Regions from separate parts of the Psychrosphaera aquimarina genome, predicted to be linked through region 2. Evidence: predicted binding sites of a transcription regulator. Region 2 holds the regulator's gene; the other holds the start of a gene.
What was found. Region 2 encodes sigma-54, which starts transcription at its own class of promoters, with help from an activator protein. Its sites were predicted from a motif close to GTTGGCACGNNNNTNGNNT; they were not measured.

Region 1: the regulator sigma-54 is predicted to act here: its motif matches at 7,023-7,041, upstream of RT723_RS14320 (TorF family putative porin).

What each region holds. Positions count from the first base shown of each region.
Region 1 is NZ_JAWCUA010000010.1:509,238-524,737, reverse strand. Features, by position in the region: gene RT723_RS14355 (cation diffusion facilitator family transporter) at 1-224, opposite strand, end outside; gene RT723_RS14350 (Fe2+-dependent dioxygenase) at 358-1,041, opposite strand; gene RT723_RS14345 (TonB-dependent receptor) at 1,057-3,396, opposite strand; gene RT723_RS14340 (hypothetical protein) at 3,907-4,713, shown strand; gene RT723_RS14335 (SapC family protein) at 4,811-5,539, opposite strand; gene RT723_RS14330 (hypothetical protein) at 5,587-5,790, opposite strand; gene RT723_RS14325 (DUF4404 family protein) at 5,931-6,194, opposite strand; gene RT723_RS14320 (TorF family putative porin) at 6,316-6,957, opposite strand; gene rpe (ribulose-phosphate 3-epimerase) at 7,168-7,836, shown strand; gene trpS (tryptophan--tRNA ligase) at 7,973-8,971, shown strand; gene RT723_RS14305 (anthranilate synthase component II) at 9,042-9,620, shown strand; gene RT723_RS14300 (HDOD domain-containing protein) at 9,687-10,820, shown strand; gene RT723_RS14295 (aspartate aminotransferase family protein) at 11,245-12,450, shown strand; gene astA (arginine N-succinyltransferase) at 12,514-13,539, shown strand; gene astD (succinylglutamate-semialdehyde dehydrogenase) at 13,551-15,044, shown strand; gene RT723_RS14280 (DUF1338 domain-containing protein) at 15,113-15,500, shown strand, end outside.
Region 2 is NZ_JAWCUA010000010.1:307,507-323,006, forward strand. Features, by position in the region: gene RT723_RS13290 (HPr family phosphocarrier protein) at 15-287, opposite strand; gene rapZ (RNase adapter RapZ) at 277-1,146, opposite strand; gene ptsN (PTS IIA-like nitrogen regulatory protein PtsN) at 1,147-1,596, opposite strand; gene hpf (ribosome hibernation promoting factor) at 1,688-1,975, opposite strand; gene RT723_RS13310 (RNA polymerase factor sigma-54) at 2,009-3,502, opposite strand; gene lptB (LPS export ABC transporter ATP-binding protein) at 3,554-4,279, opposite strand; gene lptA (lipopolysaccharide transport periplasmic protein LptA) at 4,294-4,791, opposite strand; gene lptC (LPS export ABC transporter periplasmic protein LptC) at 4,794-5,342, opposite strand; gene kdsC (3-deoxy-manno-octulosonate-8-phosphatase KdsC) at 5,342-5,908, opposite strand; partial or broken gene RT723_RS13335 (KpsF/GutQ family sugar-phosphate isomerase) at 5,908-6,878, opposite strand; gene RT723_RS13340 (calcium/sodium antiporter) at 6,904-7,863, opposite strand; gene mlaF (phospholipid ABC transporter ATP-binding protein MlaF) at 8,112-8,930, shown strand; gene mlaE (lipid asymmetry maintenance ABC transporter permease subunit MlaE) at 8,932-9,708, shown strand; gene mlaD (outer membrane lipid asymmetry maintenance protein MlaD) at 9,722-10,189, shown strand; gene RT723_RS13360 (MlaC/ttg2D family ABC transporter substrate-binding protein) at 10,186-10,824, shown strand; gene RT723_RS13365 (STAS domain-containing protein) at 10,831-11,115, shown strand; gene RT723_RS13370 (BolA family protein) at 11,140-11,397, shown strand; gene murA (UDP-N-acetylglucosamine 1-carboxyvinyltransferase) at 11,414-12,670, shown strand; gene RT723_RS13380 (trypsin-like peptidase domain-containing protein) at 12,714-13,784, opposite strand; gene RT723_RS13385 (DegQ family serine endoprotease) at 13,897-15,279, opposite strand; gene RT723_RS13390 (ZapG family protein) at 15,409-15,500, opposite strand, start outside.

The DNA of each region.
Region 1 (15,500 bases), 200 kb from region 2:
TTACCTAATTTATTTAACAGCCAAGCACTACCTATGGATAACGTATCACCTAAGTCATGCACAGCATCGGCCATAATAGCAGTACTGTTAGTAAGGTAACCGCCAATAAATTCAATAATAGTAAATGTAAAATTAAGGAAAAATGCCCATGTTATTTGGGAGGATGATTTATCACTGTGGTCGTGATGATGGTGATGACCTTCATGAGAAGAGTGCGAATGCATAGTCACTAAATCCTAGTTACTGTTAGTTAAGTCTGATTAATAACACTAACTTATCATACGCAACTTTATCGGAAATACGCACAAAATTGTTTATTAACCTTTATAAATCAAGCTTATTCACTAACGCTTAGCTTTACCCTAGTTGAGAAAACTGGCGGATTAAGTTGTGATATACATTATGTAAACGGTCTAACTCTGCTCTGCTGGTATTCTCATCTGCGATTAAGTTTTGAATGCTGCGATCCAATTGGTACAAGGTTTGTCTTAAACTGGTATCCGCTATCATACTTTGCATCCACGTAATGGCTGCAACACGTTGACCTGAAGTAACCGCATTCACTTTGTGTAAGCTGCTCGACGGATAAACAACCGCATGCCCTGCTGGCAATTTAACTTGTTGTTCGCCAAATTCAGTGGAAATAACAAGTTCACCACCTTCATATTCGTTAGGGTCATTCAAAAATACAGTCATTGAAATATCACTGCGTAATACTTCTTGTGTACCAGGAATTCGCATAATGGCGGCATCTACATGGTACCCATATTCTTGGCTTTCGCTGTAAAGGTTAAAAACAGGTGGGAATATTTTATGCGGTAGCGCCGCAGAAATTAATGTGGGATGTTGACCAAGTTTCGCCAACAACTCATTTGAGAGTTGGCGAACTTTGGCATCAGAACTATCAGCTTGATTGTTATTTTTCACCGATGACGCCATGCCCATTGCAGTATTAGTTCCATCTTGCCAAGGCAATTCAGATAACTGTTGACGAAAGTAGCTAACGTCTTGGGCAGAAATTAAAGGTTCAATAACAATCATGCTGTCTCTCTATCGTTAAAACTCGTAAGTTGCGGTTAGTTTAGTACTCGCTGCATTACCTAAATACATAAATGCACCACTGCGATATGCGGCAGTATAATATGTTTCATCAAAGGCATTGCCAATATTTAATCTAAACGTTAACGCATCAGTTGCATAATAGTTAGCAAATAAGTTAACAACTTGATAATCAGGTACGACAATGCTGTACTGGTTGTTTGTAAAATCGTAACCAGCCGCTGTATCTGGCTGACCGGCATACATTTCACTTTGATAAGCATAATCACCACCGACTACAAACTTGTCGTTAATTTCATATCTTAGTTGTAAATAAACACTGTTTTCAGCAAAGTTACTCAATGCTAAGCCAATGCTGGTCTCGTTTATTGACTCTGTTACTTCTGAATCCATAGCCGTTGCAGAGAATTGAACACTTAATTGTTCGGTAATATCACCAACAAAACCAACTTCAATACCTTTAACTTTATTTTCACCGGTATTTAACGTGCCTAATGTTGCATAGTCATCGTCACCAACACTTTCCATAACGTCACTCTTGGTGATTTGGAATACAGAAGCAGTGAACATAAACTTATCATCAAACGCCATAAACTTGGTGCCAAGTTCAATATTTTCTACACGTTCAGGATCCGAATCTGGAACTTGATCAACCGAACCACAAACACCACCATAACCACAACTTGCACCTAAATCTGACTCACCACCATTAATGTTTGTTGCAGTACTGTAGTTTGCATAAACATTAACATCTTCCGACAGATCATAAATTAAACCAATGTTGCCGTTGTACATAGTATCTGAGTATTCGTACGCGGTAACAGTTCCCTGTCTTTGTGTGTCATTGCTATAATCAAAACTGTCTACACGAGCACCATAATAAAGGTCTAGTTGTGGATTTAATTTAACTGTATCCATCATGTAAATAGAAACCGTCTCGATGTTCATAACCGCGTCGTCATAATCATCAACATAAGTTCTACCCATTAACTGGCCAATATTACTTACAACATCACCGTTGCCATCGATAATACAGTAGTTTGGAGCATCACCACGACGGCCACTGGTTACACAGTTAGTTGGGTTGTTACTTTCAATGTCGTAAACACCGTTACTTACATTCTCATCAGTAAACTCAGCACCAAATACAAAGTTGTTTTGTAAGCCTAATAATTCTGTATTCCAAAATAAATTAAACTGAGAACTCATGTACTCAACATTTTGATTACCTTGGTGTGTACTTAAGCTGATTGTCGCAACACCTGGTGCAAATGGGTCTGAATCCGCTCTAGTTGTACCACTTGCGCCTGTTGTAATGTAACCATTTTCAGTTTCACCAATACGTGTTGCGTTGTAAACAGTAACATTATCGCTTACTTCGTATTCTGTTCTTAAAGTAAATGTTTTTACTTCAGAAGATAAGAAATCTGAATCCTGTGCATAAACCGGGATATCTGCAAAAGGTTTACGTGTATCTCGGTTAAAGTAGCTGCCTAAGTCAGATACATCTTTAGCGTCTAAATAATAGCCATCAGCAGTGAAAGACAGTTTTTGTGTTGGTAAATAAACACCTGACAACTGTAAACCATCTCTGTCGCTCGATATGCCTTCACGGCCAGGTTTATCTTTACCAGAAGTTAATGCATTAATACGTACCGCGGCGATATCAGAAAGCGGCAAGTTGTAATCTAACGTTACACGTGAGTAATCATCCGTACCTAAGCCGGCTTCTACACGCCCTAGGTTATAAGCAACAGAGGCTTTTTTAGTAACACTATTTACTGCACCACCTGATGAACCACGTCCAGCAAACGTTGAGCTAGGACCTTTAGTGATCTCAACTCGTTCTGTAGCAAAACTTTCACGAGTACTCATACCTGGATCACGTAATCCATCAACAAATACGTCACTACGCGCTTCGTGACCACGAATGATGTAACGGTCACCAAATGCATTACCATTTTCACCCGTACCTAAAGTCACACCAGCTTGCGCTGACAAAATATCTTTAAGGTCAGTTTTGCCCGCTTCTAAAATTTGGTCTTGTGTTAGAACAGTAATAACCTGAGGCGTATCAACTAATGCAGCGATACGACGAACATCGCCAGACTCATCACTTAAATAAACTGAGCTTCTTACGCCATGAACGCGAATTTTTTCCATCGCTTCTTCAGTTTGGTTAATTTCGCATTTAACATCATTTTTATCAGCACATGCCTTTTCTACATCACTGCTATTAGCTTGTTCTGCATATAAAAATGGGCTAGTGATAGCAAGAGCGGCTGCAACAGCTTGAGCACCAAGTGCTCGTTTTGGATTTGATTTGTTGTGATCCATGATTCGAATTTCCAAGTTAAGTTGTTATGACTTTTGTTAAGAGTAATGAATAAAACACAACAAGTAAATGAGAATCATTATCATTAACAACCAAATGATTGAAATTTGATCAATCACTCTATTTTTATCAATTTTATTTGGTAACCCCCTTAAAATAATTGTGGATTAATAACAACAAAGGCTCTGTGTATGTAGGATTGCCGTTTATGAAAGTGAAATACCTTTTACCGTCTGCTCTGCACTTGAGAGCAATTAAAGCTGAGATAGTAATAAATTTATGGGATTAAAACGTAGGCAAGCTATTAATTATTAAATCTAACGAAGAAAAATAGATACATTTTTAAACAATTTCGAGTAAATACCCTATATCCACTTTTCTCAAAATAAGTTAGCATACGCACCTAATTTTAATGTTGCTATTTAACGTTAATTTTAAACTTTTAAAATTAAGTGGAGTTTAATGTGTTTAGAGTTTTTTCTAGTATAAGTCTTATTGTTTTGGGTATGACCATGTCAACCAACCTTATCGCCGAAGAAAAAGAAGTCGGTATTCATGAAAAAGGGTCATTTTATGCGTTCTGGGGTTGGAATCGTGGGTATTACTCAAAATCTGACGTTCATTTTAGAGGTGAGAATTACGACTTTACTATTAATGATATGACAGCATCAGACCGACCGTCTGCGGTTGGTATTCACCCTTACCTAAATCCACTTGGTATGACTTTGCCTCAAACTAACTTTAAAGTTGGTTATTTTATTGCTGATCATTATGCGATTTCTTTTGGTGTAGACCATATGAAATACGTAATGGATCAAGAGCAAACAGCCCAAATAGACGGTTACATCAATGTTGGTAGTATTCATGACGGCACTTATAACAATGAAGGCGTTTATTTAGGAAACCGAGGTGAACCAAACGATGATCACAAACTTGGTGTACCAACGTTATTAGCTTTTGAACATACTGACGGCTTGAACTATATCAATATCGAACTGAATCGCTTTGACGAATTACATGCCGTAACGCCGAGCTTCCGCATTTCTAGAATTTTAGGGGCTGGTGTCGGAGGTATGTTACCTAGAACCAATGCAACTATTCTTGGTAACGATCGTCACGATCAGTTTCACTTTGCTGGTTGGGGCACACATGTAAAAGCTGGCATAGAGTTTAGCTATAACAAACTATTTTTTCGTTCAGAATTAAAATTTGGTTACATTGATATGCAAGATATCAGAACCACCAAATTCACCGCTGACAAAGCGTCTCAGCACTTTACGTTCACTGAGTGGAACATATTATTTGGTAGTTATTTCTAACCAGTTACTGAATAAAATTTAAATCAAAAAAAACCTCATATTAGAAATTCTAAAATGAGGTTTTTTTATATTTTTTTCTTAATAAAGAAATATAAACTTATTTAGTTTCAGCGGCTTTTGTTCTAGCAGCTTGTTTTTGAATCAAGTTATTTACTTGATGCATAGAACCTAAATGAGCGTAGATAGGACCTAAGAAACCACGTTTACGTAAGCTTAAGAAATCTTCGTCAGAAAGCGCAGATAGTTTTTTCTCATCAACGATAAACAAACCATTTAAGTTAAACTCTTGCTCACCCACTTTAACATTAATGTTTTGTGCATGTAGAAGGTCAAACTTAGTTAGCTCTTCAATAAACGCTTTGGTAATTTGCTCATGTTCAACATAAGAAATTAACGACTTTTTACGGCTTGCTAAGTATTCTGTTTCTTCACCGTCTTCTTTGAAAAGCGCTTGGCCTTCTTCTTCAGAAACGATTTCGCTGTCCATATTAATAGCGATACCAAACAAGTTAGCATCTTCTTTACTAGGGATCACTGAGAATGGCTTATGAGTATAACGAGCTGGCATGTACATACCTTCCCATTTGTTGTCTGCACTAACAAACAAGTTTGTTTGTGGCTCAAGACCTAAAATAGCAACTGGGAAAAATGTTTCTTTATCTTTTTCTTTAACAAATACAATTGGGTATTGATTACCCGCTAAAGCAAACTCTTGTACAACAACACCTAATGCGTGTTGTGTTGCTAAATCTTCTACAGATTGAACTGGTTTTACTTTGATCTTATTATGCGTTTCTTTATGTAAAGCCTGAAAGTTAACGGCCATATTTTATTCTCCAATGTGTTCCTGGTCAGTTTTCCTGACTCAAATTTTTATTTAAGTAATTCAGCATCAAGCTTTATGTCTGTGCAATCTTTTTCACACTTTATCATTACACTATCTGCACCCGTATGTACGCTTATTAACGTATTACAGTTATTACACTTAACTTTTTTACCAGCCAAAACCTTTTTAATTAAAGATTTTTGTTGGTTGAAAGAATTTGCGGCAGATTTATTTAAGGCAGAAAAGTCCATAACTACTTAATGCTATCTATATATTGCTACAAAAAGAGATATGGACGATATGACAGAATTAAAGGGCAGTACAGGAGAAAGATCGTTTTTATTCATTAACTGCCTATTATCTAGACAACTGATAATTAAAAATGGGGAAATCAAATCCCCATTAACGACAATCTATCAATAACATCACGAGTTAACTTTTCCAAAACAGGATGGTTAGTAGCAAAGTTAGTTTCCATTTCTAGTAATTGTTCAAAAATGGTTTCTTCGGCTTTTAACTCATTGGAGTTAATCTTACTCTGTATGTCTCGGTGAAATAACTCTAATTGCTCTAAAACTTCTGGCTCAATATCATCGGTTACCTCAAGCTCTGAGCGTAACTTTATAACGGACTCTAAAATATTATTGGGGTTCATGACATCTCCAAAACAGCGTTCTAAGAATGATAAGCATAGTCCGTATTTTTTAGTTTTGATAAAGCTGCACAAACAAAAATGCCGACACTAGGTCGGCACTTATCAATAATTACATCAGTAATTAAAGAGCAAAATCCCATGCGTAACTTGCATACAATTTAATTTCATCATCGCCTTCATCAACTTTAGATACACCTACTGCCCAAGAATCTTTTGCGATTGTTGCGCCAATATCGATAGTGTCAGAAGAGAAGTCACCGCTGTAAGACCCAATATGAAGACCTAATTCAAAATCATTTGATAAAGGAATGGCATAATCAGCAGAAAGATACAGGCTATCACCAAAGTCAGCACCCGTTGCATTAGCTAATACAGCAATACCAACCGTTAATGCATCCATTGAGAAGTTACCGTATAACTCACCAAAGTTAAGTCCATCTTCACCACCTGGGTATGCGAATAAAACGTAACCAACATCAAATTCTATCTTATCGTTTAACGAACCTGTGTAACCACCATAAAGGTCTAATTCAATTTTTGCGTCGCCACCAAAATCAACATTTGAAGCCCAAGTTCCAGCATAAAAACCAGACTCATTTGAGTAATCAAGACCACCTTGAACCGCTGGACCACCATCAGCTTGTTCTAAACCACGCCAAAGGTAATTAGATACAACTGATGCATTAGCAGACAATTCTGCATGTGCAACTGAAGAAACTAGTGTAGTCGCACCTAATAAGGTAGCTAAAAGTGTTTTTTTCATGTTATTTTTCATGTTGTTAATCCTGAAATTATTGTAGTTTTTTTGTGTTGTAGTTGTTAATACCAATTCAACATACATGCCGAATTATATATCATTGATATTGTTATATTTTTTTGAGTGTGGGATTTATTTTACCTTAATATTCACAAGTTGGTGCATTATAACGCCCCAACATGGTGCTTACATACATAAATTATAAGAGACGTTAAAATGTACAACAAACCAATTATCGCTCCGTCTATATTGTCCGCTGATTTCGCTAAATTAGGCGATGAAGTAAATGAAGTATTGGCTGGCGGCTGCCAATGGGTTCATTTTGATGTCATGGATAATCATTACGTGCCTAATTTAACCTTTGGTTCGATGATTTGTTCTGCGCTTAGGGAACACGGTATTACAGCGCCAATAGATGTTCATTTAATGGTTGAGCCTGTTGATACAATGATTGAACAGTTTGCGAAGGCGGGCGCGACATCAATTAGTTTTCATCCAGAAGCCTCCAAACATATCCATCGTTCAATTAGCTTAGTGAAACAGTTAGGCTGCCAAGTTGGACTCGTATTAAATCCAGCTACACCAATCACCGTATTAGAAGAATGTATTGAAGAGTTAGATATGGTGTTAATTATGTCGGTTAATCCGGGATTTGGTGGCCAATCATTTATTCCAAGTTCATTAGATAAGATTAAACGAGTCAGAGCATTAGCGTTAAAACATGATAAAAACATTCGTATATCCGTTGATGGGGGCGTCAATCAAAACAACATCAAACAGATACAACAGGCTGGAGCGGACACTTTTGTAATGGGCTCTGCCATTTTTAATCAAGAAAACCGAAAACAAGCCATTGAACAGGCATTTTTGCAACTTAACGATTAGATATAACAAATAAAGTGCCTTGCTAGATTGCGCATGTACATTTTCACGTTACAATGTCGCACTTTTCGGCGTAACTAAAGTCAGTTTAGATAAACGCCAACCATAGTAATTACAAGTTTTAGATGATGAGACAGTTATGACACAGACAGTTTTAAGTGGGATCCAAACCACCGGCGGGATGACAATTGGTAACTATATTGGCGCAATTAACCAATGGTTAACGTTACAACAAGATCATGACTGTTTTTTTATGCTTGCAGACTTACATGCAATAACCGTACGTCAAGACCCTAAAACTTTACGTGAGCGTACTTTGGACGGTATCGCGTTATACACAGCGTGCGGTATTGACCCAACTAAATCAGCCTTGTTTGTGCAATCTCAAGTAAAAGAACATGCGCAATTAGCATGGGCGTTAAGTTGTTATTCGCAAATGGGCGAATTAAATCGTATGACGCAATTTAAAGACAAATCAGCTAAAAACCAAAACAATATCAATGTAGGTTTATTTTCCTACCCTGTTTTGCAAGCGGCCGATATTCTTTTATATCAAGCGGATAAAGTTCCTGTAGGCGAAGATCAAAAACAACATTTAGAGTTAACTCGTGACATCGCTACCCGCTTTAACAATATTCATGGTGATGTATTTACGGTGCCTGAACCTTACATTCCAGAGTTTGGCGCACGAGTAATGAGCCTACAAGAGCCAACTAAAAAAATGTCTAAGTCAGATGAAAATCCGAATGGCTTTATCATGTTATTAGACGAACCAAAGAAAATTGAGAAAAAACTAAAAAAAGCCGTTACGGATTCAGACGAGCAAGCTCGTATCTACTTTGACCGTGAAGAAAAGCCAGGTGTATCAAACTTGTTAACACTGCTAAGTGTTGCAACTGGGAAGTCAATTGCAGACTTAGTGCCTGAATACGAAGATAAAATGTATGGTCATTTAAAGAAAGATACAGCAGATGCGGTAGTCTCTATGATAGAACCTATTCAGCAACGTTTTTATCAAATTAGAGATGATCAAACTGAACTAAGCAAAATAATGACGCTTGGTGCAGAAAAAGCATCAGCTAAAGCAGAAAAAACTTTAAAGGCTGTTTATGATGCAATTGGTTTTGTAACGCCATAAATATGTTTTTCATGACCATCTTATATAGATGGTCACTACAACAGCCCTTTTATATTTTGTAGATTACTTTATGCTGTTAATGATTGATAACTACGACTCTTTCACCTATACCTTAGTGCAATATTTTAGGACATTGGGACAAGATGTTGTCGTAAAACGAAATGATGAAATTACGATTGATCAGATTAAACAACTAAAACCTAATCATATCGTTATATCACCAGGTCCAGGTACACCAGAACAAGCCGGTTTATCGAAGGATATTATTCTTCAGTTTTATAAACATGTGCCGATACTGGGTGTGTGTCTAGGTCATCAAGCTATCGCACAAGCATTTGGGGCGGTGGTTTCCAAAGCAGACAAAGTGATGCATGGAAAAACCTCTAATATCATGCATTCACAAAGTAATATTTTTGCAGGAATTGACAACCCATTTACGGTTACTCGTTATCATTCTCTAATTGTTGATGAAAATACGTTACCAGATCAAATTCAAGCAACGGCTTGGAGTTGTGATCAAAATAATAATAAACATGAACTCATGGCTTTGAAGTTAAAAGGCTACCCCGTAGTGGGCGTGCAGTTTCATCCTGAATCGGTACTGACGCAATTTGGCCATAAATTATTAGCAAATTTTCTGGCATATTGATCAAATTTCAATAGAATCTATGTACTTGTTTTAAATTAAATATCTTAAACTGAACAATATTATTATATGAATAACCCTAATTATCAAAAAACAGCGTCTTTTGTAGAATCTAGATTTATGGATTTACTGTTATCTGATGACTTTGCTATGTCTCGATTAGGGTTTAATCGTGATGAATTAAAACAAAGTTCAACTCGTTCATTATTAGACATTGAAGAAAAAGCTCGTGAGAAAAAATTAAAACAACAAGCAACTAAACAAGAATTTAAAGTTTACGTAAGTGAGTATTTCCATGAAAACTTATTCACCTATTTAGAACAACGTGTTGCTGATCCTGATTATATCTTTACCGAGTTATTACAATTTGAGCCTGAAATCCCAAAGTTATTTGATGCTTGTGCTGCCAAAGCAGCAGGAGCGAGTCATTTTGAACAGATTATTGCCAGAATCCCGTGGTTAAATACCAACTTTATAGAAACCATCAACAACCCGCCTTTTCGCGAAGCTAAGTCGATAAAACCAAAAGTTGAAAACCTTGGTTTAGCAATACGTTACGTGGGGTTAGATAACACTAAATTAGTTGTTTTATCACAGGTTGCTCAACATTTCTTACCTCACAGCACTGAACCATATAACACCTTCAAAGGTCGTTATTGGCAGTATGTGGTTGCCACTGCTAATTGTTCAAGACAGCTAGCAAGGTATTACCAGCTTAATGAAGTGGTCGCCTTTTTCTTAGGTTTATTCCATGCTATCGGTACGTCATTAGCTTTACGTTTATACCTACGTGCTTTTGATACTGTACGTGTAGCACAAATGAAAGATGCCCTTAAAAATGGACGTCGTGATATAGAAACCGTGTTAAACGGTTTAGAAATAGATCCTAACTTTATTAGTGATGCATTAACTAAATTCTCTAATCAAATCTCGTACCGTGTATTTGAAAAGTTAGGTTTGAAATACGCAGTTGTTGCACCGTTTGTAGAAGAAATTAAAGACAAACTTGCCTTTGACCAAGCAAGTCCAATGACGCAAGTATTAATGCAAGCCCGTACATTTTCACAATACAAAATATTGCAAAAAGCACGTTTGATTGAACTTGATGAAGCTAAGATATTTTTGACCAATTATAAGATTGGCAACGCCGTAATTGGTGAATTAAATAAAGTTAATCTAACAAATATTAAATATTCAAAATAATTTTTGTGGGCAACTATGCAAATCTTGCATTTACAACAAGTTGCCCATTCCATCACCAAACCAGTTCACCCCTAGTCTATTCTGCGTAATCTCCCTTTGTTTATTGTTTGAACTAACTATTTTAAACAACATCATAATTATTCACATTTATCGAGAATATATTGAATCGCCCGAATTTAAAGGCATTCCACACCATTTTGAGGGGAAGACTTCTGTTATTTTTTCTGCAATAATCACTTCAATTTGTACTAATTATCATGTCAAAAGTAATGTAAGCCGTTACATTAAAGTGATTAAGAGTGGATGTTAACGTCATTAATTATGATGTTAATTTTAACAGCGATATTAAATGCCAACCAACTCTTAAAATTAATGTAACTGGTATTACTCTATATTTAAGACAACACCTATTAAGGACTAAGAAATGACAGTAAACAGAGCGTTATTTGATTCAGTAATGGTTCCAAACTATTCTCCTTCACAAGTAATTCCAGTTAAAGGGTTAGGTTCTCGAGTATGGGATCAAAATGATAAAGAATATATCGACTTTGCTGGCGGTATCGCCGTAAATTGTTTGGGTCATTGTCACCCTAACTTAGTCGCAGCATTAAAAGAACAAGGTGAAAAAATTTGGCACCTTAGTAATGTAATGACTAATGAACCTGCATTACGTTTAGCTGAGAAATTAGTGAACTCTACTTTTGCCGAAAAAGTTTACTTTGCAAACTCAGGTGCAGAATCAAACGAAGCAGCACTTAAACTTGCACGTCGTTGGGCATTAGATAACTTTGGTGAGCAAAAATCACAGATCATCGCCTTTAATAAAGGTTTCCACGGCCGTACTTTCTTTACCGTAACTGTTGGTGGCCAAGCGGCTTACTCTGATGGTTTTGGTCCTAAGCCTGGTAACATTGATCACGCAGAATACAATGACTTAGCAAGCTTAGAAGCGCTTATCTCTGATAACACTTGTGCAGTTATGCTTGAACCGCTTCAAGGTGAAGGTGGGATCATTTCTCCAACTAAAGAATTTATGCAAGGTGTACGTGACCTTTGTGACAAACACAATGCACTTATGATTTTTGATGAAGTTCAAACTGGTGTTGGCCGTACAGGTGAATTATACGCTTACATGGGTCTAGGTGTTACGCCAGACATTTTAACAACGGCTAAAGCCCTTGGCGGTGGTTTCCCAATTGGCGCTATGTTAACAACTACTGAATTAGCAACGCATTTAAAAATTGGTACTCACGGTTCAACATACGGTGGTAACCCATTAGCATGTGCCGTTGCCGAAGCTGCATTTGACACAGTTAACACAACAGAAGTTTTAGCCGGTGTAAAACAACGTGAAGCTATCATTAAAGATGGATTAAAAGCCATTAACGATAAATATAACGTGTTTGCTGATATTCGTGGTGAAGGTTTGTTAATTGGTGCTGAATTAACTGAAAGTTACCAAGGTCGTGCTAAAGACTTTTTAAACGCCGCTGTTGATCAAGGTTTAATGATCTTAGTTGCAGGTGCAAGCGTTATCAGATTTACCCCATCTCTTGTTATTCCTTTAGAAGACATTGAACAAGGGTTAGCTCGTTTTGAGTCAGCCGTTGCAGCAATAGTAAACGCATAATTTAATTCAATGAATAAAAAGCCAATGCCTAGCATTGGCTTTATTATCTAGAAGGAATACGGCATGTTTGTAGTGCGTCCTATACAACAAAAAGACTATGCAGATTTACTCGCTATCGCAGTTGAATCAGGCCATGGCTTTACTTCATTACCTGTAAATGAAGAGTTAATCGCAAACAAAATAAATAACGCTGAAAAATCTTTTAAAGAGGACGTCGGCGACGCACCTTGTGACCATGGTTACTTGTTTGTAATGGAAGATACTGAAACTGGTAAAATAATGGGTACCAGTGGCATCGAATCTTCTGTTGGTTTAAATGATGCGTTTTATCACTACCATATAAGTAAAGTTGTACACAACAGCCGAGAATTAAACGTTTATAACACAGCTGAAATTCTGACACTTTGTAATGACTACACAGGTGCATCTGAGTTATGCACCCTATTCCTTAGAGAGCCGTATCGCCAAGGAATAAATGGTCGAGTATTAAGTAAGTGTCGCTTTTTATTTTTAGCACAAAATAAATCTCGTTTTTCTGATACGGTTATCGCAGAAATGCGTGGTGTATCAAATGACAATGGCGACTCACCGTTTTGGAAATGGTTAGAAGACAACTTCTTCTCATTAGACTTCCCAACGGCAGATTACCTAACCGGTATAGGCCAGAAAGTATTTATCGCCGAGTTAATGCCTAAATATCCGGTATATGTAAACTTGTTATCCCAAGCGGCACAAGATGTCATTGGTAAAGTTCACGAAAATACAGCTCCCGCTCTAAACTTGTTAAAATCTGAAGGGTTTAGTTGGAAAGGTTATGTGGATATTTTTGATGCTGGCCCTACGGTAGAAGCTGATTTATCACAAATACGCAGTGTACAAAATAGTGAATTATATACCGTTGAAATCGTTGACCAATTAACAGGTGAAGACTACATCATGTTGTCTAACTTAGAAGTTGAGTTGTTCCGAGCAACGGCAGTAATAGCACAATTAGATGAAACTTTGCAAACCATTAAGATCACCCAAGAAATAGCTGAAATATTAAAAGTTTCAGCGGGTAAGCAAGTTCGTGCAGTTAAATTAATATAGAGAGTAAAACAATGACTCAATCTGAAAACAAATTTATCGATGGCCAATTTATTAATGGTCAATGGCATGCCGGTCTTGGACATGATTTAGAATCTGTAAACCCTGCGACTGATGAGCCTCTGTGGCAAGCAAAGTCAGCGACAGTTGAGCAAGTGAACGACGCTGTATTAGCCGCACGAGCCGCTTTTTTACCTTGGGCTGATAAAACCGTTGAAGAACGTTTAACTATCGCAAAGCGATTCGCAGAATTATTAGGCGAGTATAAAGAACAATTGGCATTAGCCATTGCGATGGAAACCGGTAAACCCTTATGGGAAACCCGCACAGAAATTGGCGCTATGATTGGTAAAGTTGCGATTTCAGAAAAGGCTTACTTTGAACGTACGGGTACCAAAGAAAACGCAATGCCAGTAGGTAAAGCCATGTTACGTCACCGCCCACACGGCGTAGTGGCTATTTATGGGCCTTACAACTTCCCTGGTCATTTACCAAATGGTCACATAGTGCCAGCATTAATCGCTGGTAACACCGTCGTGTTTAAACCAAGCGAATTAACACCTATGTTTGCTCAACTTATGGTTGAGTTATGGGAAAAAGCAGGCATTCCTGCAGGTGTATTAAACTTAGTACAAGGTGAAGTTGAGACCGGTAAAGCATTAGCAAATCATCCTCAAATTGATGGTTTATTCTTTACCGGTAGCTCTGGCACTGGTCACATATTGCATAAACAATTTGCAGCACAACCCGGTAAAATTTTAGCATTAGAAATGGGTGGTAATAATCCACTAATTGTTTCAAATGCAAGTAATACCAATGCAGTTGTTCACGACATTATCCAGTCAGCATTTGTAACAAGCGGCCAACGTTGTACTTGTGCTCGTCGTTTAATGTTGCCAGTTGGACCTGAAGGTGATGCGGTATTAGCTAAGCTGATTGAATCAACTAAAGCTATCGTTGTTGGAGACTCTTTGGCTGAAGGCGCTACCGAACCATTTATGGGATCTATGATCTCTGAAAATGCAGCTATAGGTATGGTTGCTGTTCAACAAGAACTGGTCGCTATGGGCGGTAAAATACTCGTTGAGCTAGTACATTTAAAAGAAGAAACGGGTTTTGTTTCTCCGGGTATCATCGACTGTACGAATATCAAAAACTTCCCAGATGATGAGCATTTTGGCCCATTATTAAAAGTGTTCCGATTCTCTACTTTTGACCAAGCAATTGAACTTGCTAATGATACTTCATTTGGTTTATCTGCTGGTTTATTAAGTGATGATGCAGCTTTATACGACCGATTCTTAAGCCGTATCCGTGCTGGTATTGTTAACTGGAACCGTCCTATTACCGGAGCAAGCAGTGCTGCTCCGTTTGGTGGCATTGGACAAAGTGGTAATCACAGAGCCAGTGCTTATTATGCTGCTGATTATTGTGCATACCCAGTTGCTTCTGTGGAACTTGAAGAAGTCGAACTGCCTGCAACACTAAACCCAGGCCTTTCTATCTAATTAATCATTACAGAAGTTAAAAGGTAACTTAGTTACCTTTTAACTTTCATTGTTTAGGAAACAAAATAATGCATAACAATGTTAACCAACTTTTTGATAACCTTTGGCAAAATTACCTAGCAGTTACCCCTTCAGCTGACAAGATTCACGCGCTGTTAGGTGAGCAAAACGGTAAAGACGTCATTAATGACCACATTGCATTACGTACCTTTAATATTGGTAAAGTAAACTTAGCAAAACTAGCCGCTCATTTTGAAGCGCTAGGTTATAAAGATTGTGGCGATTATGATTTTGTTGCCAAAAAATTAAAAGCCAAACACTACGAACACCCAAATACCGAATTACCTAAAGTATTTATTAGTGAATTATTAGTTGAAGAATTCCCTGAGAAAGTACAAACCATTATTCATAAAATGGTAGAGCAAGTATCAGAAGATGCAGTGACCGCTGACAACT
Region 2 (15,500 bases):
TATAGGAGTGAAGGTTACTCGTCTTCGTCAAATTTATTACTGATTAATTGGCAGATCATATTAACGGCTTCTTCAGCATCATTTCCTGTTGCAGAGATAGTTACCTCTTTGCCTTGATTACTCGCCAACATTAATAGTGCCATAACACTATCAGCATTGGCCGTTTTATCGGCCTGAGTCAGGGTGACAGAAGCATCAAATTGTTGAGCTAATTGAGCTAATTTAGTTGCTGCTCTTGCATGCAAGCCTAATTTATTTTCTATTTTTACGGTGCGACTACTTTCCATCTTTTTCACTTTCGTAACGGGCCATTTCACGGTGGCGGACTCGGATGTTTTTATCTCTGGACTTAAACTGTCTAGCTAATGTTTCTGCAATATAAACGGATCTATGTTTACCACCAGTACAACCAATAGCAATAGTCAGGTAACTACGGTTATTTCGTTCTAAATGTGGTAACCAAGTGGACATAAAATTATTAATTTGAAAAACAAATTTATTCACTAAAGGCTCGCCAGCAAGAAACTCTCTAACCGGTAAATCTAAACCCGTAAGCGGTCTTAATTCTGGCTCCCAATGAGGATTAGGTAAAAAACGAGCGTCAAATACAAAATCGATATCATTAGGCACACCGTATTTAAAACCAAATGATTCAAAGGTTAATACCAGCTCTTTTGATGACTTACCTAATATCTTCTCTCGTACCATCTCAGTTAATTGATGTACATTAAGTTGAGAAGTATCTATGTATAAATCAGCACGGTTAGCTAATTCATCTAATAATTTACGTTCCTGTGAAATCGCTTCTGGTAAAGACGACTCGCCTCTTGAAAGGGGATGCAGACGACGGGTCTCGCTGTATCGTCTGATCAAAACCTCATCACTAGCATCAATATATAATACGGTGACATTGACGCCCTTTGGTAAGAAATCAAGGTTATCCATTAATTCTTGTTCAGAGGTGGGTAAATTTCTCACGTCTATACTTACGGCAACTTGGTCGTAATTTTTTTCAAGAGAATGAGATAACGCGGGTAATAAATTGACAGGTAGGTTATCAACACAATAATAGCCAAGATCTTCTAAAACCCTTAGAACGACTGTCTTCCCTGAACCTGACCTACCACTGACTATAAATATATGCATCTATGCTGCTTCAACTATGTTGTAAACGTCGAGGTCTGTTTCAGCTCGGCGTAAATTTTTAACTGTTTCTTTGTTATCTAATAACTTAGCAATAGATGCAAGTGTAGACAAGTGGGTATCACATTGATCTGCCGGAACTAATAAGGCGCAAAAAATATCAACGGGACGTTTATCAATGGCGTCGTAATTGATCGCATCTTGATTAACTAGAAAAACAGCTACGGCTTTTTTTATGTTAGTTAGTTTTCCGTGAGGGATAGCAATTCCATTGCCTATTCCGGTACTGCCTAACTTCTCTCTATTCATTAGACTTTCTAATATGTCATCAAATGAGTGGTCAGGGAGTTGTTCACTGGCTAACAGGGCGATTTGTTCGAGCACTTTCTTTTTACTCGCACAGTTAGTTAATCGTTTTGTACTTTCTGGTTGGAGAAGAAACTTAAGGTTCATTGACGTTCATTTACTACATTTACTTTTGAAGTGTACTCAAAAGGTAAGGTTACGAAATACCGTCCTTGGTATTTCCAGAATAATGATTAAATTAATGTTTGGTTAATTTTTCTTTGTGTTTAATGACCTGTCGGTCAAGCTTATCGATTAATGAATCGATGGCCGCATACATGTCGGTATGCTCAGAGGTTGCGAACAGCTCTCCACCATTTACGTGCATGGTTGCTTCTGCTTTCTGTGCTAGTTTCTCAACGTCTAAAATCACATGGACGTTATTAATATGATCAAAATGTCGCTCTAATTTGGCAAATTTTGTATCGACATATTCTTTTAAAGATTCAGTAGTGTCAATATGACGACATGTTAGGTTTATTTGCATAAGAAATTCCTTCTGTATTAAGTTTTACTTGGCTTACACCAAACGTTTTCTTTGGTTTGAAGGGGGAATGTTTAACGATTCCCGGTATTTTGCAATGGTTCTTCTGGCGACTTGGATACCTTGGTCAGCCAAAATCTCTGCAATCTTACTATCACTTAACGGTTTTGCTTGGTTTTCTGCTGCAACGAGCTTTCTAATAAGGGCTCTAATTGCAGTAGATGAACATTCTCCACCATTCTCAGTACTAACATGACTTGAGAAGAAGTACTTAAGTTCAAAAATTCCTCTAGGTGTATGCATATATTTATGGGTGGTAACCCTAGATATCGTTGATTCGTGCATATCGACCATTTCGGCAACATCATTGAGTACCATAGGTTTCATTGCTTCAGGACCATATTCAAAAAACGCCTGTTGCTGTTGAACAATACAATTAGATACTTTTAATAATGTGTCATTTCTGCTTTCTAAACTCTTAATAAACCATTTAGCTTCTTGTAAGTGAGAACGAACAAATTGAGTATCGTTGGCATTTTTTGATGTCTTACTTAACGATGCATATTGTTCATTTATTTTAAGTTTAGGCATAGAATTTGGATTTAGCTCAACTATCCAACGGCCTTTTTTCTTCACCACACTTACATCAGGGATCACGTAGTCAATTTCGTCTTTAATAACGATGCTGGCAGGGTTAGGATTTAGTTGTTGGATCAGTTCCAAAATGTCTTTTAATTCTGGTTCTTTTAATTTGGCTTTACGTAACAGAGTGCGGTAATCACGATTGGCTAATAAATCAATGTAGTTGTCGATGACATCTATAGCTTCGTTTTTCCAAGGCGTGTCGTCAGAAAATCGTTTTAATTGAATAGACAAACACTCTTGTAAATTACGGGCTGCAACGCCAACAGGGTCAAAATGCTGAATTCGTTTAAGTACCGCTTCAACTTCTTCTATTTCAACGTCTTCATTGTCAATGCTTTCAACAATATCTTCAGTAGAGATAGTTAAGAACCCTTTTTCATCAACCGCATCAATAATGGCGGTTGCGATGGCTAAGTCTTCGTCGGTAAATGGAGATAAATTTAATTGCCACAATAAATGGTCTTGAATATTTTCAGTTGTCTCACCTTGGTATACGGTGTCTTCACCTTCATAAGCGGGACCTGAACTCGCAGGAGCAGCACTCATGTAGTCATCCCACGTTGAGTCCATTGGGAGTTCTTCAGAAATGGTTTCACTTTGCAAAGCTTCGTTCGAACTCATCTCTTCTTGAGACCACTCATTGTCGTCATCGGAAGTCGTGTCTAATGTACCTTCCTGCAATGATTTAAGGTCACCATCATATTCTGCATCAAGATCTTGTGATTGCTGTTCGTCTTCACCATCTAACAACGGGTTACTATCAAGAGCTTCTTGAATTTCCTGTTGTAATTCCAATGAAGATAATTGCAATAAACGAATAGCTTGTTGCAGTTGAGGGGTCATTGTTAACTGCTGACCCATTCTGAGTTGTAATGTAGGTCTCATTTAATTCCGTTACTTAAACGCGTTTAACTGATTACTCGTAAGTGATAGTTACTATAACTTGAACTGATCGCCTAGGTATACTTGTTTTACAATTTCACTTGTTAAAACTTGTTCAGGAGTTCCTTCCGCAATGAGTTCTCCATGACTTACGATATACGCTTTTTCGCAGACATCAAGTGTTTCTCGCACATTATGGTCGGTAATTAGAACGCCAATACCTTTGGCTGTAAGTTGTTGAATTATCTTTTTAATATCTATAACCGATATAGGATCTACACCAGCAAATGGTTCATCTAATAAGATTATTTTCGGGTCAGCAGCTAATGCTCTGGCGATTTCTACTCGACGGCGTTCTCCACCAGATAGGGCCATACCATCGCTGTCTCTGATATGTTCAATATGAAATTCAGAGATCAGATCGTCTAACTTATCGGCTTTTTCATTGGCATTTAAATCTTTGCGCATTTCAAGCACAGCCATGATGTTTTGAGATACAGATAACTTTCGAAAGATAGATGTTTCTTGTGGTAAATACCCTATGCCTTGGCGAGCTCGTACGTGCATAGGTTCGTGGCTTAGGTCTACATCATTTAATGTGATGCTGCCTTTATCGTTAGGCACTAATCCTACAATCATATAAAAAGTGGTTGTTTTACCAGCGCCATTTGGACCCAATAAACCAACCACCTCTCCAGCATGTACTGTTAAACTCACATCTTTGACAACTTGACGTTTGTTGTATGACTTAGCTAAATGTGTGGCGACTAAAGTGGACATAAAATTTCTCTAAGTTAGTAGATGTTGGTATTAATCTTTTTGGTTTTTAAACGAGTTGTCACTCGACCATTTTGGCTTTCATCGCCTTCCGCTTTAACGCGCTGTGCTTTGAGATCAAATTCAATTTTAGCACTTTCAACCACAGATCCACCTTGTTGGAATTTAGCGGAGCCAGCCAGTTGCAATACTTGCGCTTCAACTAAGTAGGTTATTTCTAATGCTTGGGCTGATAGCTCTTGGTTATTTTGTTCTTTTTGCGAAAATATTGCTGGCGTGCCTTTAGCGATTAATTTATCGCTGTTGCCTTCTTTTGTGATAACAAATAACTCATCCGCTTTGATGGTAACACTACCTTGTTTAACAACCACATTACCTGAGAAGTAGAGGGTATTGTTTTTGTAATCTAAATCTTGATTATCAGCATCAATAATTAAGTCTTCTGATGCCGATACTATGCTAGAAAATAGAAGTAACATGGAGCAAAAGCCGGTGATTATTTTATTTATATACATAACTATGAGCCTTTAATTATCGTTTTAACGTGGTTAACCAAGCTGAGAGTTCCGAGTTCAAGATCCGCTGTTAATCCTTTGCCTTGAACCGTAACATTTTTACCTTGAATCGTAATGTCATTGTCAGTGGTGACCATATTCGTGTTTAAATTAATTTCTAAAAATTCGGTCGTGATTGAATTTACAAATTCATTATCAGAAACTTGTAACATACTCACGGACTCTTCTAATAGTAATAAGCCATCTTGCATATTCCCGATTTTTGCCGATAAACGCCAAAAAGGTTTGTTGTCTTGATAAATGATAAATTCAGGTTTTTTAAAGTGAGTTAGAGACAAGTCGGCGTAATGTTCCATCTTTTGTGAAAACACTTGTTGTTCAATGTTGCCGTCTTTATCAAACAACTCTTGATGTAGGAAGGTTGCAGTATATTCAGGTATTAAGTCACTTAATGTGTCACTATTTACCGTATCTTCGCTATCTAATGTGGGCAACCACCAAAGAAAACTGACGACTAAAAAGCTTAGTAATATTATCAGTCTAATATTCATTAAGCGCTCGTTCCCTCAAAATGCGTCGTGAGATATTCTTCGCCTTTTTGCATCATAATTAAAAAGTCAGTTAATTCACGAACTGCACCACGACCACCATTATTGGTTGTAACCATATCAGAAATACTTTTTACGTATGGATGACCGTCATTAACTGATACCGCTAAATTGACTAATTTCATTACCGGGACATCTGGAATGTCATCACCAATATAGGCAACTTGTTCGTGTGTAAGGTTAAGATTATTAAGTAGCTCTCGGTAACCCAAAACTTTGTCTTCCATACCTTGATAAATATGATTAACACCGAGTCCTTTCATTCTAATTTCGAGTAAAGTCGATTTACGTCCCGTAATGACGGCAACTTCGACACCAGCTGCCATTAAGGCTCTAATACCAAACCCATCTTTAGTATTAAAGGCTTTCATTTCTTCACCGCTATTGCCTAAAATAACTGAACCGTCAGAAAATACGCCATCAATATCACAAATTAACAATTTAATATCTTTTGCTTTTGCTTGAACCGACGGAGCGATAGCTTGATACCACTGAGTATATAATTCCATTAAATGACACCTGCTCTTAATAAGTCATGCATGTTTAATGCGCCAATTGGTTTATTTGTATCATCTAATACAAACAAGCTATTAATTTTTTTAGCTTCCATGATATTTAGAGTTTGCGCAGCTAATGTATTTGCTTGAGCGGTAACAGAGTTTCGCGTCATCATGTCAGTGATCATAATTTCATTTATTGGTTTATCTTGATCTAAGCAACGGCGTAAATCACCGTCAGTAAAAATGCCACTAAGTTGTCCCTGTTCATTAACTATTCCAGTCATGCCCAAACCTTTTTTCGACATTTCTAATATAGCTTGTTTTAACGATGCCGCTTCAGTGACTAGTGGTATTCGACTGCCAGTATGCATAATATCTTTAGTGGTTAGTAACAGTTTGCGACCTAAAGAGCCTCCAGGGTGACTTAATGCAAAGTCTTCGGCGGTGAAACCTCTGGCCTCTAACAAAGTAACGGCTAAAGCATCACCTAAAACTAAAGCAGCTGTTGTTGAAGCTGTTGGAGCTAACCCTAATGGACATGCTTCTTCAGTTACAGCAGCATTTAAATGGAAGTCACTATTAACGGCTAAGGTAGATTTATCATTACCCGTCATGGCAATAAGAGTGCAACCTAATCGTTTTAGAACTGGAAGCAAGGTTATGATCTCTGCGGTTTCTCCGCTATTTGACAATGCCAAGACAATATCACTTTTGGTGAACATGCCTAAATCACCATGGCTAGCTTCACCTGGATGAACAAAAAAGAAGGAGTACCTGTACTTGCTAATGTTGCGGCAATTTTATTGGCAACATGTCCTGATTTCCCCATACCTGTCACAATGACTCTGCCACTACAATTTAATATGGTTTCACAACTTTGTTCAAATTGATGATCAATTGATTGTGTTAAATTTGCAATCGCTTGTAACTCAATATTAATGACTTGTAATGCAGACTGCGAAAATTGAGAAAGACTCATAGTTAACTAGTAACCTTTATTAAAACTAAATAAACAGAATGATTTGATAAGCAACAAAACCAGCAACTAACAAACCACCTTCAAATCGGTTAATCCGTCTTGTTTTAGTGAAACTCATAGCCATAAATAATAGCGCTAACGTAGCACCAATCATAACCATAGTGTCACGAGTTGCAGCTTGTGGATCAATAGCACTCGGGTTAATCAGTGCCCCGACTCCCAATACCGCTAGTATATTAAATATGTTTGATCCAATAACGTTACCTATAGCTAAGTCGTCCTCGCCCTTTAGCACCCCAGATACACTGGCTGCTAATTCCGGTAAACTAGTTCCCAATGCAATAATGGTTAACCCAATCACTAATTCACTGATACCAAAGTAAGTTGCAATTGTAACTGCTGATTCAACTAAAAAATGGGAGCTTAATGGTAATAAGATTAAACCAAAAATTATCCAGCCCAATGCTACAGGTGTAGGTAGGTCACTAGGGATCTCATCTTGAGATTCAGCTAATAATGCATCGGGCTCGCCATTTGATGATTTTGCTAAATAAATTAGAAATCCGATAAAAGCAAAAAAGCTAACGGTTAAAAATATACCTTCATTAAATGATAAATAGTCGTCGTGAAGTATCCACCAAGCAAGGAAAGTAAAACCTAATAAAATTGGCATTTCACGATACAAGGTACTGGAAGAAACAATTAAAGGTCTTACTAAAGTAGTGATACCTAAAACAAGTAGGATGTTAGTAATATTAGAGCCGATTGCATTACCTACTGAAGTATCCGTTGCCCCAGCTAAAGCTGCGTTTGCAGAAACCATAATTTCAGGCGCTGACGATCCCATGGCGACAATTGTTAACCCTATTATCATTGGTGAAATACCAAGGTTTTTGGCAAAGCCGGACGCGCCGTAGACAAATTTATCAGCACTCCAAACTAAAGCCGCAAAAGAAAGGATTAAAATAATAATTGCACTTAACATGTATAAGAGATCACTTTATCAATAAATTATGGCGTTATTGTGGCGATACTCGTTTGATAAATCAAAACATAAATAAAGAAATAGTTAGATATAATCAATTCTTTACAGATTTTATATATTATTCTGCTTTCGTTTACACTTTTTAACGTTTTAGTCGTAGTAATGCCCGACGTTAATCAATACAATAGTTGAACTATTACGGAAGTCATCAGCCATAGGGTATTTGGTCGAAATATAATAAAACTATTATGAATGTAGATAAAACTGACTTTGAATCACCACATGTAGAATTAAAGAATGTCACATTTTCTCGCGGTGAACGTGTGATTTATGACGACATTTCTATGGTATTTCCAAAAGGCAAAATTACCGCGATTATGGGCCCAAGTGGCATAGGTAAAACGACCTTGTTACGTTTAATCGGCGGCCAACTTTATCCTGATTCAGGCGATATAATAGTTGCAGGACAAAACATTCCTCAATTAAGCCGCAAAGGTTTGTACTCTGCCCGTGAAAAAATGAGTATGTTATTTCAAAGTGGTGCACTTTTTACTGAAATGAATGTATTTGATAACGTGGCCTTTCCAATTAGAGAACATACCAAATTGCCAGAAGATATCATTCGAACTATGGTTTTAATGAAATTAGAAGCGGTTGGTTTGCGCGGTGCACATCAACTTATGCCAAATGAATTATCTGGTGGTATGGCAAGAAGAGCCGCATTAGCTCGTTCTATTGCTTTAGATCCTGAGTTAATCATGTATGACGAACCATTTGTAGGACAAGATCCTATTTCAATGGGCGTGTTAGTTCGATTAATAAGAAATTTGAATACGTCATTGAACTTAACCAGCATTGTAGTATCTCACGATGTGAAAGAAGTCATGGGTATCGCTGATTATATGTATATCATTGCAGATAAAAGGGTAATTGGTCATGGAACAAAAGAACAATTACTTGCAAGTGAATCACCCTTAGTACAGCAATTTTTGAAAGGATTAGCAGATGGACCCGTACCATTTCATTATCCTGCGCCATCAATTTCTCAAGATTTAATGCAGGGTTAATATGGATTGGATTCAAAATTTAGGTAGAAATACCATAGAACGTTTTACAGCAATTGGTAGAGCAACCTTTATGCTGATTGGTGCTATTGTAGCCAAACCAAACCTTGTAAAAGGTTTTCCTCTTTTTGTTCAACAAGTTTATGTTATAGGGGTTCTTTCACTCGTTATTATTGTAGTGTCAGGGTTGTTTATTGGCATGGTGCTGGCATTACAAGGGTACACTGTATTAGTAGATTACGGCGCTGAAGACAGTTTAGGTCAAATGGTGTCATTATCCTTATTAAGAGAATTAGGACCAGTTGTCACCGCATTATTGTTCGCAGGTAGAGCTGGTTCGGCATTAACCGCTGAAATCGGCTTGATGAAAGCAACAGAACAATTGACAAGTTTGGAAATGATGGCGGTGGATCCACTTCGAAGAGTGGTAGCACCAAGGTTTTGGGCCGGTGTGTTTAGTATGCCAATCTTAGCTATCTTATTTTCTTCAGTTGGTTTATTAGGTGGTCATTTAGTCGGTGTTGAATGGTTAGGTGTCGACCATGGAAGTTTTTGGTCAATAATGCAGGCTAGCGTTCAATTCGAAGGTGATATCTTAAATGGTATTATTAAAAGCTTTGTTTTTGCAATCGTTGTTACTTGGATTGCAATTTTTAGGGGGTATGACGCGATACCAACTTCAGAAGGTATTAGTCAGGCAACAACACAAACGGTTGTTCAATCATCGCTAGCCGTTTTAGGATTGGATTTTGTACTAACCGCCCTTATGTTTGGCGGATAGGTAGGAGAAAAAAATGATATCAAAAAAAGTTGAGTTATTAGTCGGGTTCTTTGTTGCTTTAGGTATTGCGGCGTTGATGTTCTTAGCACTAAATGTGGCAAGTTCAGGGATGTCAGGCTCTGGTGAAACATATAACTTATATGCAAAATTTCAAAACATTGGTGGATTAAAAGTTCGCTCATCCATAAAGGTTGGTGGCGTTGTAATAGGTCGTGTTGAAGAGATTAAATTGGATACGGAAGATTACGCACCGGTTGCCAAATTAGCCATTGACGCAAAATATAATAATTTTCCAGATACGAGTTCTTTATCTATATTAACTTCAGGGTTACTTGGTGAGCAATATTTAGGTTTAGAACCTGGTTTCATTGATGAAACGGTTGGAATTCTAGGTGAAGGCGATTTCATTGAAGATACTAAGTCCGCTTTAGTATTAGAGGAATTAATTGGTCAATTTTTATTTAGTCAGGGTAATGAATGAATACTAAAATATTAAATATCGGATTATTATTAGCCACATTGATTTTTAGTAGTAACGCAAGTGCTGAAACTATTAAAGAAGACCCATTTAAACTTGTTCAAGTTGTGGCTCAAGAGTTATTTGACCGTATTGCACGTGAGCAAAGTGTCATACAGCAAGATCCCGAGCAACTTAGAGTGGTTGTTGCTGAAGAGTTAGCGCCTTCAATTAATTATAAATTTGCGGCAGCAAAAGTATTAGGCCCTTATTATAAAAATAGCACTAAAGCTCAAAGAGCTGAGTTTTATGAAGCTTTTAGAGAGTATTTAATAGCAACGTATGCGGGTATTTTAACGTTATATAAAGATCAGCAAGTTGTGTTTGAACCTGCAACGGATATTGATGGTAAACGTCGTGCTCAAGTAAAAGTAAGAGTATTAGATGAAGGTAAACCTGACATAAGAATCGAATTTATTTTAAGAAAAAATAAAGAAGGTGAATGGGCCGCTTACGATATGGTTGCTGAAGGTATTAGTGTATTAAGTAGTAAAACTAAAGAGCTACAAGGTTTAATTCGTCAACAAGGTATCGAGTCAGTTACTGAATTGTTGTTAGAAAAATCAGCTAAACCAATTTTAGTAAAGTCACTTGGTTAATCATTAATGAAATTAATATTTGCTAATAATACAGTCAACGTTGTAGGAGCTATAGACAGGTTCAGCCTTGTTGATGATGCACTATTTAATTTTCAGTCTATGACTGCCGATGTGACAATTGATCTTAACAAAGTGTCGTCAGTGGATACCGCTGGTGTTGCTTTTATACTTAAATTAGTCGCGCATTATCAAAATGCTCAATTAAATGTTGTATTAACTCACCCACCCGCTCAATTAATTGCTTTGGCAGAGATCAGCAATGTGCTAGGATTATTACCCTTAAAAGAATAGTAATTAGTAAATTTTGGGTAAGCAATGGAATTAAGGGAAATTGAAGAAAAACTAACCGCTGAATTAAATCTTGACGAAGTCATGGTTAAATCAGATGGTTCTCATTTTCAAATAACCGCTGTTGGGGGTTGTTTTGAAGACCTATCTCGCGTAAAACAGCAACAATTAGTTTTAAAACCCCTTTCTGGTTATATAGCTGACGGCAGTATGCATGCTGTAAGTGTAAAAGCATATACACCAAAAGCTTGGGCTCGTGACAAAAAACTACAACTTCTTTCCTAACCAATAATAAGAGATTATGGAAAAATTGCTTATAGAAGGTGGCCAAGCTTTATCTGGCTCGGTCATTATTTCAGGCGCTAAAAATGCGGCGCTACCTATCTTAATTAGTTCAATTCTCACGGCTGAAGAGTGCACTTATACTAATGTCCCTAAATTACGGGATATTGGTATTACTTGTCAGCTTTTAGAGCAATTTGGTACTCAGGTTTCATCTACTGAAAATACAGTAGTGATAAACGCAGGTACCATCAATTCTACAGTAGCACCATATGATTTAGTAAATCGTATGAGAGCGTCAATTCTAGTTTTGGGGCCTTTATTGGCTCGTTTTGGCCATGCCGAAGTTTCACTGCCTGGTGGTTGCGCTATTGGTGCACGCCCTGTTGATTTACATATTGATGGGTTAAAAAAACTAGGTGCTAAAATTACCGTTGAAGCTGGTTATGTAAACGCTAAGGTTGAAGGCCGATTAAAAGGTAATCGTATTTATATGAGTACCATAAGTGTTGGCGCGACAGAAAATTTAATGATGGCTGCAGCATTAGCTGAAGGCACAACCATTATTGAGAACGCAGCACGTGAACCTGAGATTGTTGATTTAGCCAATTGTCTAAATAAAATGGGTGCAAAAGTTTCCGGTGCAGGTAGTAACAACATTGAAATTGAAGGTGTTGAAACATTGCATGGTTGTGAACATGCAATAATGCCAGATCGAATAGAAACGGGCACTTTTTTAGTGGCTGCAGCGGTGACGGGGGAAGTAACGTGTTTAAACACGGACTATCACCTAGTTGAACCAGTAATTGAGAAACTACGTGATGCTAATGCGCTAATTGAGTGGGATGACAACTCAATACACATTGATATGCGTGGAAGAGAGCTTAAAGCTGTCAATATCAAAACCTTACCTCATCCTGGATTCCCTACCGATATGCAAGCTCAGTTCACTATGTTGAATGTTGTGGCTAATGGGGTAGGCACTATTACAGAAACGATTTTTGAAAACCGTTTTATGCATGTTCCAGAGCTTCGCCGAATGGGGGCTAATATACAATTAGAGGGTAACACCGCTATATGCCCAGAGAAGAGTGATTTGATGGGTGCTCAAGTTGTTTCTACTGACCTAAGAGCATCTGCGAGTTTAGTCATTGCTGGACTTGTCGCAAAAGGCGTAACTCAGCTAGATGAAGTATTCCATATCGATCGTGGATACGAGAATATTGAAAAGAAACTTGTAGGTCTCGGAGCGAAGATCACAAGAGTTGATGATTAAAACTCTCGTAGTTTAATCTGTCCCCTATAATAAAATCGGCAATTTAATTGCCGATTTCTAATTTACCCACCTGAACGTCTTTGTTAATAATAACTCGGTTTCTGGAAAAGCTAATTTGCAGGTAATCACCTGGCGTGGTCCTTTCAATTATGTTTAACAACTCTTGAACGCTAACAAGTTGTTTGCCATTTATAGCCAACATAATATCTCCTGAACGTAATCCACCTGTCCATGCGGGTCCAAACGGATCGACATCCGTAATTTTAATACCGGCAATAGATTCCACTGAACTTTTAACTGAAACGCCTGCTTGATTGATTGGTGTACCACCTAAACCAAGATATCCACGTGTGACTTCGCCATCTGCTAAAAGACGGTCAGTAATATGCTTGGCTAATTTATAAGGGATGGCGAAAAATATACCTTGAATGCCTCGTTGGGCTTTTGCGGTGTTAATTCCAACCAACATGCCTCTTGAATTGACTAACGCACCTCCAGAGTTGCCTAGATTGATAGCTGCATCCATTTGAATAAAATCACTGTGACTGGACTTACTGCTCGATAAGCCTTTTTGTCCAGTCGCACTAATAATGCCTTGCGTGATAGTTTGTCCCAAATTTAATGGGTTACCAATAGCTAATACAATGTCACCAACTTGGGCTTCTAAATCTGGATCTTGGGGTATTGCAGGAAGATTGTTGGCATCAATTTTTAGTAATGCGAGATCAGTGACTTGATCTAAGCCTATTACTTCGGCATTAAATTGTCGTCCATCCTGCAGTAAAACCATGATAAGTTCAGCATTATCGACCACATGGTAATTGGTTAGAATATGACCTTCACTGGTCATGATTACACCAGAACCAAGGTCATTTAAGTTTTGCTGTTCACCCAATGTATTTTTGCTAAGTGTTACTGAATAAACATTAACCACCGAAGGCGCTGCTTGTTGCACGGCAAAAGCAAAAGACATAGCGTCTGGACGAATAACGTTATCAGTGAACTTGTTCAACCCTAAGTTATTACGCAAAGATGGGGTTAAAATGATGACTAGCATAGCGACTGCTAACCCGTAGGCGATAGCATTAAAAATATGTCTGATTTTGAAACTCACATGAAATCCAGAAGTTAGTTGAAATTACTTTACCGATTAGGGGGCGATAAAATTTAGGTATAAAAAAACCTACAATGAGGTCATTGTAGGTTCTTATTACTTTAATTTCTATTTATCTTATTAATATATATAGAGAACTGTTTCCTCTTACTACATTTAATGCCAATACACCTTTGGCTTCAGATAACATATCGCGTAAAGCTGCAACACTTGTTAAACGTGTACGATTAACCGCTACAATAACATCGCCTTTTTCTAAGCCTAACATAGCGGCAGGTGAACGTTCATTTAACTCAGTAACTTCAATTCCATCTTCACCACGTTGAGTTTTACCATTAGCTAGTTTTGCTCCTTTCAAAGATGGATGAATATTTTCGGCCGTGATTGCCGGTTTATCAGCTGACCCTAACGTAACAGTAAGATTTACTTCATCACCATCACGAATAGCGGTTAGTTCAACTTTTTTACCAGCCCCTTTAGAAGCAACTTTACTTCGTAACTCATCAAAAGATTTAATTTTATTACCATCGACATGAGTGATGATATCACCCATTTTTAGACCACCTTTATCAGCAGACGAATCGGCAACTACTTCAGCTACAAATGCCCCTTGCGCGACATCAACTCCAAATGATTTGGCCATCTCAGCATCAAAATTGGAACCTGAAATACCTAGTACACCACGTTTTACTTCACCAAACTCAATGATTTGTTCCATAAGATTGTTCATCATTACAGATGGTATTGCAAAGCCAATACCTACATTACCGCCACTTGGTGCTATTATCGCGGTATTGATACCAACAAGCTCACCTTTTAGGTTTACTAGGGCACCACCTGAATTTCCACTGTTTATCGCAGCATCAGTTTGGATAAAATCTTCTAGTCCTTGATTAGGTCCCATTAATCCCGATCGGCCTTTAGCACTTATTATCCCAGATGTAACGGTTTGACCTAAACCAAACGGATTACCGATAGCAACAACAAAGTCACCGACCTTGGCTTTATCCGAATTAGCGATGGTTATTTCAGCCAGATTGTCAGGATCAATTTTTAACACAGCGATATCACTGTCTTTATCACCGCCTAACTTTTTAGCGACAAATTCACGACCGTCCTTGAGTTTAACAATTATTTCATCAGCATCATTTATTACATGGTAATTAGTAACAACATAACCTTTGTCTTTATCAATAATCACGCCTGAACCCATCCCTTTGAAAGGACGCTCTTGTGTTTGTGGCGCACCGCGGCGGTTACCAAAAAAATATTGGAACGGGTCCATGCTCGCTTTTACTTCTTTATTTCCTTCTACGGCGATGGTTACAACTGCAGGTGTTACTTCTTCTAACATAGGTGCTAGTGAAGGAACTTCCTGTTTTAATGTTGAAAATGGAAATGCTGCATTAGCAAGAGGGGATAACGTTAAACTTGCTAATACGATAGCTGAGATTGTAGTTAATTTTATGATTTGAGATTTAACAGAAACTGTCATTTTTTTCGTACTCCTTAAAATGTTATTGGAACAGACAGATTGAATTAAATTTAGTTCAGCAGGTTTACATTTTGTTACTTCTTTTAAATTACAGGCAATGAAATGTTCGGGATATCACTGCCTTAAAACTCAAGTACGATCTTCGTTAATTGGTGTGTTAATTGACCCTTTAAATACACCTGAAGCAGAGCCTGAATAATCTAAAGGTTGATTATCAAGGT